DNA from 2 places in the Neorhizobium sp. DAR64860/K0K1 genome. Region 2 is predicted to be linked to the other one. Evidence: predicted binding sites of a transcription regulator. Region 2 holds the regulator's gene; the other holds the start of a gene.
What was found. The regulator LexA, encoded in region 2, represses DNA repair genes until DNA is damaged. The targets are predictions, from matches to a motif close to TGTTCNNNNTGTGTTCNG.
Positions count from the first base shown of each region.

Region 1 (3,415 bases), 1.7 Mb from region 2:
CAAAGCGTTTCGTCAACCGTTCATGTAACGCGTCCGACAACCTATCCTCGATTTCCCGTGTCTTTTCTTGCCAGTGTGTCGGATCGGCAAGCCAGCCAGGCCGGTTCGAAACATAGGTCCAGGTACGAATCTGCGCGATTCGGGCCGACAGGGTGTCGATTTCTCCGTCGGTCCGGTCGGCCCGGCGAACCTGTTCTGCCATGAATTGCTCGTTCACCGTGCCGAAGCGCACAAGATCCGAGAAAAGAGTCGAAATGAGGTCTGCGTGTTGCGCAGGGGCAATCCGCCGATAGTCCGGCAGAGCGCAGGCCTCCCACAATTTTTCCACCCGCTCCGGCGTTGTCGCCGTATCGCGGATTTCTGAGTAGCGCGACAGATAGTCGAGCGCCTGGATATCGATTGCCGGCAGCGCGCGGGCAAGACCCGCCACGGTCGGCGGCCGGTCGAGACTGGCGCGCAGAGCGGCAAGCGAGGAATAGTCGACGCTTTTCGTGCGCCACTGCAGCACTTTCACCGGCTCGAAATGATGACCTTCGATCCGCTCGACCAGTTCGTCGTCGAAAGGCTGGACCTGTCCGGTCACGCCGAAGGTTCCGTCGCGCACATGGCGGCCGGCACGCCCGGCAATCTGCGCCAGTTCGGACGGATTGAGATTGCGGAACTGATAGCCGTCGAACTTGCGGTCCTGAGCGAAGGCAACGTGATCCACATCGAGATTGAGGCCCATGCCGATCGCATCGGTTGCGACCAGATATTCCACATCGCCTTCCTGATAGAGAGCGACCTGTGCATTGCGGGTCCGCGGGCTCAAGGCGCCAAGCACCACGGCCGCACCGCCGCGCTGGCGGCGGATCAGTTCTGCGATCGCATAGACCTCTTCAGCGGAGAAGGCGACAATGGCGGAACGCTGCGGCAGGCGGGTGATCTTTTTCTGGCCGGCATAAAACAACTGCGAGAGGCGCGGCCGTTCGACCACGGTGATCCCGGGAAGCAGCCGTTCGAGGATCGGCCGCATGGTGCCGGCGCCCAGCAGCAACGTCTCCTCGCGTCCGCGAAGATGCAGGATGCGGTCGGTGAAGATGTGCCCGCGCTCGAGATCGCCGGCCAGCTGTACCTCGTCGATGGCGACGAAGGCGGCCTTTGTCTCGCGCGGCATCGCCTCGACGGTGCAGACGGAAAAGCGCGCCATATGCGGCGTGATCTTTTCCTCGCCCGTGATCAGCGCGACATTGTGATAACCGACCTTCTCCACGACACGCGTATAGACCTCGCGTGCAAGCAGGCGAAGGGGCAGACCGATCACGCCGGAACCGTGCGCAACCATGCGCTCGATGGCATAATGGGTCTTGCCGGTATTGGTGGGGCCTAGCACGGCCGTGACGCCGCGGCCGCTGAGAATCATGGGCTGAGAATGCAAAGCCAGTTCCTGCTTATCCGCCGATGCGATCCTCCACGGAAACGCAATCGCATTATCAGATGGCCATGCTCGACGATAAACGCAAGCTGATATGTTATCCTCGACAAGGCGAGACCACGATTTCCAGGATCAATATGCGTACGATACGCAAGCCAGTTTCGTTCGAACAAACGTGAACGAATCGGCGACGATTGCGGATTCCGGAGCGTTCTCGATCTGTTTCGAACATTACCCGGCTTTCCGACGCATGGCGAAAGTGTAACCCGTTAACCACACTTCACGGGCGAGCTAGTGGTGAGTGGAACAAAAGTTCCCATGCTACGTTTTCTCGGCAATCCCAACCGGACATGTCGAGCCGGTAGGTCAGCGGAGTACAAGCCTATGCTCGGAACCATCCTTCTTATCGTACTGATTTTGCTTTTGATCGGCGCGCTGCCGAATTGGGGGCACAGCCGGAACTGGGGTTATGGTCCGTCCGGCGGTCTCGGCCTCGTTGTGCTGATTATCATCATCCTCCTGCTGATGGGCAGGATCTAAAAGCGGCGAAGCCGCACGTTACCAAGGGAAGGAAAGTGACATGAAAAAAGTTTTGCTCGTCGGCGCTCTCGTCGGAATGCTGGCATCCTGCACATCCACTGAAAAGGGCACTGCAATCGGTGCTGCTTCGGGCGCCGTTATCGGTGGCGCTGTGACCAACAGCTGGGGTGGCGCTGCAGTCGGCGCTGTCGGCGGCGGTCTGGTTGGCGCTGCTATCGGCGAATCGCAGAAGCGCAACGGTTACTGCGTCTATCGCGACCGTTATGGCCGTACATACGAAGCGCGTTGCCGCTAAGTCCTGCGTTTAGTCGCAGAATAGAAACCGGCGTCCCATGTGCGCCGGTTTTTTTGTATCCGCTTACCCGGCGAAATACTGACCGCCATTTGCGCTGAGCGTAGACCCGGTAATGAATCCGGCTTCTTCAGAGGCCAGAAACAGCACGCAGCGGGCGATTTCTTCCGGTTCGCCCAACCGTCCGACAGGTATCTGCGGGATGATCTTTTCATCCATCACCTTTTGCGGGATGGCACGCACCATGTCGGTTCCGATATAGCCGGGGCAGATCGCATTGACGGTGATGTTCTTCGAGGCCCCCTCTTGAGCCAGTGCCTTGGTGAAGCCGAGATCGCCAGCCTTGGCGGCAGAATAGTTCACCTGCCCCATCTGGCCCCTCTGGCCATTGATCGAGGAGATGTTGATGATGCGGCCGAAGCCGCGCTCGCGCATGCCGGGCCACACCGGATGGGTCATGTTGAAAAGGCCGGAAAGGTTGGTATCAATGACCTCCTTCCACTGCTGTGGCGTGATCTTGTGAAACATGCCGTCTCGGGTGATGCCGGCATTGTTGACGAGGACGTCGACAGGCCCGAGCTGCGTTTCGACTTCAGCGATGCCCTTCACGCAGGCATCGTAATCCGACACGTCCCACTGGAACACCGGAATGCCCGTCGCCGCGTGAAACTCAGCGGCTTTATCGGTATTGCCCGCAAAATTTGCGGCGACCGAATAGCCTGCCGCTTTCATGGCAGTGCTGATCGCAGCCCCGATGCCGCGCGTGCCTCCTGAAATCAACGCGATACGCGCCATGTAAACTTCCTTTCATACCGTCGCCGCCGTCAGCGTAACGGAGCTGCTCACGCCGATAACGTGGGCAGCTGCCACCCAGTGCTAGAGCGCTTCCAGACACATGGCGACGCCCATACCGCCCCCGATGCAGAGCGTCGCAAGCCCCTTTTTCGCGCCACGGCGCTTCATTTCGAACAGCAGCGTATTGAGAATTCGCGCACCCGACGCACCGATCGGGTGACCGATGGCGATCGCTCCGCCGTTGACGTTGACGAGCGACGGATCGAGGCCCAGATCCCGCGTGACCGCGCAGGACTGTGCGGCAAACGCCTCATTCGCTTCGATCAGATCCACATCGCCGATTTTCCAACCGGCTTTTTCCAGCGCGCGACGCG
Region 1 is NZ_CP191459.1:100,652-104,066, reverse strand. Features, by position in the region: gene ACQY1J_RS05080 (helicase-related protein) at 1-1,423, opposite strand, end outside; gene ACQY1J_RS05075 (DUF3309 family protein) at 1,799-1,954, shown strand; gene ACQY1J_RS05070 (glycine zipper domain-containing protein) at 1,995-2,249, shown strand; gene ACQY1J_RS05065 (beta-ketoacyl-ACP reductase) at 2,313-3,041, opposite strand; gene ACQY1J_RS05060 (acetyl-CoA C-acetyltransferase) at 3,123-3,415, opposite strand, start outside.
Region 1: the regulator LexA is predicted to act here: its motif matches at 1,624-1,641, upstream of ACQY1J_RS05080 (helicase-related protein).

Region 2 (3,415 bases):
CCGGTGGATAACGGGTGTCGCGGCGACGTTCCATTTCATTGCCGGGATCGTGGTGACGTCGCTGATCGGCAGTACTTCGACGTCGATCTATTCGATCGAGCATTTCCACCATCTGACCACCTACGGCCTCGCGGCCAATCTCGCGGCCATGCCGATCATTTCCTTCGTGGTGATGCCGGCAGGGCTTGTTGGCATGTTGCTGATGCCGTTCGGGCTGGATGCTCCCTTTCTGTTCATCATGGGCGAGGGGCTGCGGATCGTCATTCGCATTGCCGAGATCGTTGCCGCATGGGGCGGCGATATTGCCATCGGCCGGCAGAACCCTCTTTTCCTGCCGCTGGCGACGGCAGGCTTTCTGCTTCTGACGCTGCTGCGCACGCCGCTGAGGCTGACAGGCGCGCTGTTCATGGCGGTGGCTTTGCTCTTTGCGGTCCGCTCAGGCTCGGCGCCGAGGCCTGATATCGTCATATCCGAAGACGGCGCGTCAGTGGGACTGATCCAGGATGACAAGATCACCCTCAATCGAACCCGGCCGCCGGGATTTATCTACGATCAATGGCGGCGAGCGCTGGTGCTTGAGACCGGAGAACAACCGCTCGCCTTGCCGGTTCTTGCCTCTTCGGAACCAGCGCGAGGTGCCAGCCTTGCGAAAAGTGATGACAGACGACCTAGACCACATTCGCGACCGGATTTGACGCGCCGGGAAATCGAATATGTCAGGGGCTTTCTTCAAGCATTCACGCCCGGACGATTTGCCTGTCTGCCGAAAATCCTGTGCGCGGCGCAGACTGCTCAGGACATCCGGATCGTCACTGTCGAAGACAACCGATACACCGATCTTGCCTGCGATTTCGGTCGGATCATCGTCTCGCCCGGCGCACGCTTCGATACTTGCCGCTCCGGCGCCTTGCTTCTCAGCGGGCGGACGTTGCGCCGGACTGGCGCACTGGAAATCACCATTATTCCGAACGCGACAGCGCCAGACATCAAGATTACGGCGGCGATGCGAGACAGCGCACAGACCTCAAGCCGTCCGTGGACCGTCCACCGGTTCTATGACTGGCGAACGCGACAATTCGACTTTGGCATCCCGGAGGCTGTTGCTGCGCATCTCCGGGATAACAGCGTTCTTAATGATAGCGGCGAATAAGGCCGACAAGCTTGCCCTGGACCTTCACCCGGTCGGGCGGGAAGATGCGGGTCTCGTAAGCGGGGTTCGCCGCTTCCAGCGCGATCGATGCACCCTTGCGGCGGAACCGCTTCAGGGTCGCTTCTTCCTCATCGACCAGGGCAACGATGATATCGCCCGGACTTGCGGTGCTGGCATTCTTGATGATGACGGTATCACCATCGAGGATGCCGGCATCGATCATCGAATCGCCCTTCACTTCGAGCGCGTAATGATCGCCGGAACCCAGCATCTCGATCGGAACGGCGATGTCGTGGGTGTTGTTCTGGATCGCGGAGATCGGCACGCCGGCAGCGATTCGACCCATGACCGGAATGTTTGTCGAGAACGGATTGTCCGCCATGACCGGCGCCGGCTTCTGAGCGACGACCGGTTGCGTTTTGCCGAGGCTTCCCTCGATGACACTGGGAGAAAATCCCCGTCGCGGATGAAGGTTCGCCACATAGGCGTCAGGCAGCTTGATCACTTCGAGCGCGCGTGCTCTGTTCGGCAGACGGCGAATAAAGCCACGCTCCTCGAGCGCGGTGATCAGCCTATGGATGCCGGACTTCGATGCAAGGTCGAGAGCGTCCTTCATTTCGTCAAACGACGGCGGCACGCCTGATTCTTTCATCCGCTCGTGGATGAACAGAAGTAACTCCTGTTGCTTGCGTGTCAGCATGGACGGGACCCTCAGAATTGGAAACAAATGCAGAACGGACGCTATATGTTCTATCTGTGTTCCGCAAGCCCCAAATTTCTGCTCAAGAATAGTCTCATTTCAGCGTTCGATCACGTATTCAGTTCGTGCGCAGCACTTGCCGAGTTTCCCGCGATAGCCAATGTTCTGCGGAATAAGACTTTGGGGGTGTAAGTGGGTAACAAGTCAGTCGATCATTTGGTTCTGCCCGTTGCAGATCTGGCGTCAGCGCGGGGGAGGTTGACCGCTCTCGGCTTTACTGTGGCACCTGAAGGTGTTCACCCTTTCGGCACAGCCAATGCCTGCATATTCTTCGCGGATGGCTCGTACCTCGAGCCACTGGCCATTGTTAACCGTCGGCAAGCCTCGCTTGCGGCAAAACGAGGCAACGTGTTCACCGATCGCGACATCCGCTTTCGCGGCCAGCGGAAAAGGGAAGGTCTATCGGCGGTGGTCGTCGGGACGCAGGATGCATCGGCCGATCATAGCCGTTTTGTGGACGGGCACATGTCTGCGGGCGAGATGCTTCAGTTCTCCCGCCCGATGCAGTTGCCCGATGGTGGGGAGAGCGAAGTCTCATTCCGTCTGGCGTTCGCGGCAGTCCCCGAGGTCGATGACATCTTGCTGTTTTCCTGCCAGCGCATGGCCGCATTACCGGCAGATCGCGGTGGTCTTGATGAGCACGCAAACGCCGTTACAGGCCTTCGAGAGATCGTCTTTTCTGCAGATGACCCGCTGGAGTTTCTGCCGCTTTTCGAAACCGTGTTCGAGACTCAGCCCGAGCAAGGGAAAGACGGTCTGCGGATCGAAGCTGCCAATGCCAGCATCCGCATTCAATCCAACGACACGTTCAGCGACGAGTTCCGGTCTTCGATGAAGCCCTTGTTATCGTCGCGCCTCGCTGCGCGCGGGATCATCTTTAAGACCACCGATCTCGCCGTGACAGAGATCACCCTTGCTGCTAATGACGTCGCATTCATCCGCAGGGATGGCCGCGTGATCGTGTCGGCAGCCCCGGGGCAAGGTGTGGTTTTCGGTTTCGAGGAATAGTGAAATGACAGTCTCCGCCAATTCTGAAGTGTCCGTGGGCGAGGGGAGTTCGAAAGTCGTTTTTTCCAACACGGCAAAGCTCTCGCTGATTGCCGGTCCCTGTCAGATGGAAAGCCGTGATCACGCCTTCATGATCGCGGGTACGCTTGTCGAACTCTGCAAGAAGCTCGGCATCGGCCTCGTCTACAAATCCTCCTTCGACAAGGCCAACCGCACGTCGATCTCCGGCAAGCGCGGCATCGGCTTGGACAACGCGATGGCAATCTTTGCCGATCTCAAGAAGGAATACGGCTTTCCGGTTCTGACCGACATCCACACGGAAGAGCAGTGCGGCCTCGTGGCCAATACGATCGATATCCTGCAGATCCCCGCCTTCCTGTCGCGCCAGACCGACTTGCTCGTCGCGGCCGCAAAGACGGGTTGCGCCATCAACGTGAAGAAGGGCCAGTTCCTGGCGCCCTGGGACATGAAGAACGTTCAGGCGAAGTTCCTCGAAA
Region 2 is NZ_CP191459.1:1,759,643-1,763,057, reverse strand. Features, by position in the region: gene ACQY1J_RS13145 (ComEC/Rec2 family competence protein) at 1-1,150, shown strand, start outside; gene lexA (transcriptional repressor LexA) at 1,131-1,850, opposite strand; gene ACQY1J_RS13135 (VOC family protein) at 2,043-2,918, shown strand; gene kdsA (3-deoxy-8-phosphooctulonate synthase) at 2,923-3,415, shown strand, end outside.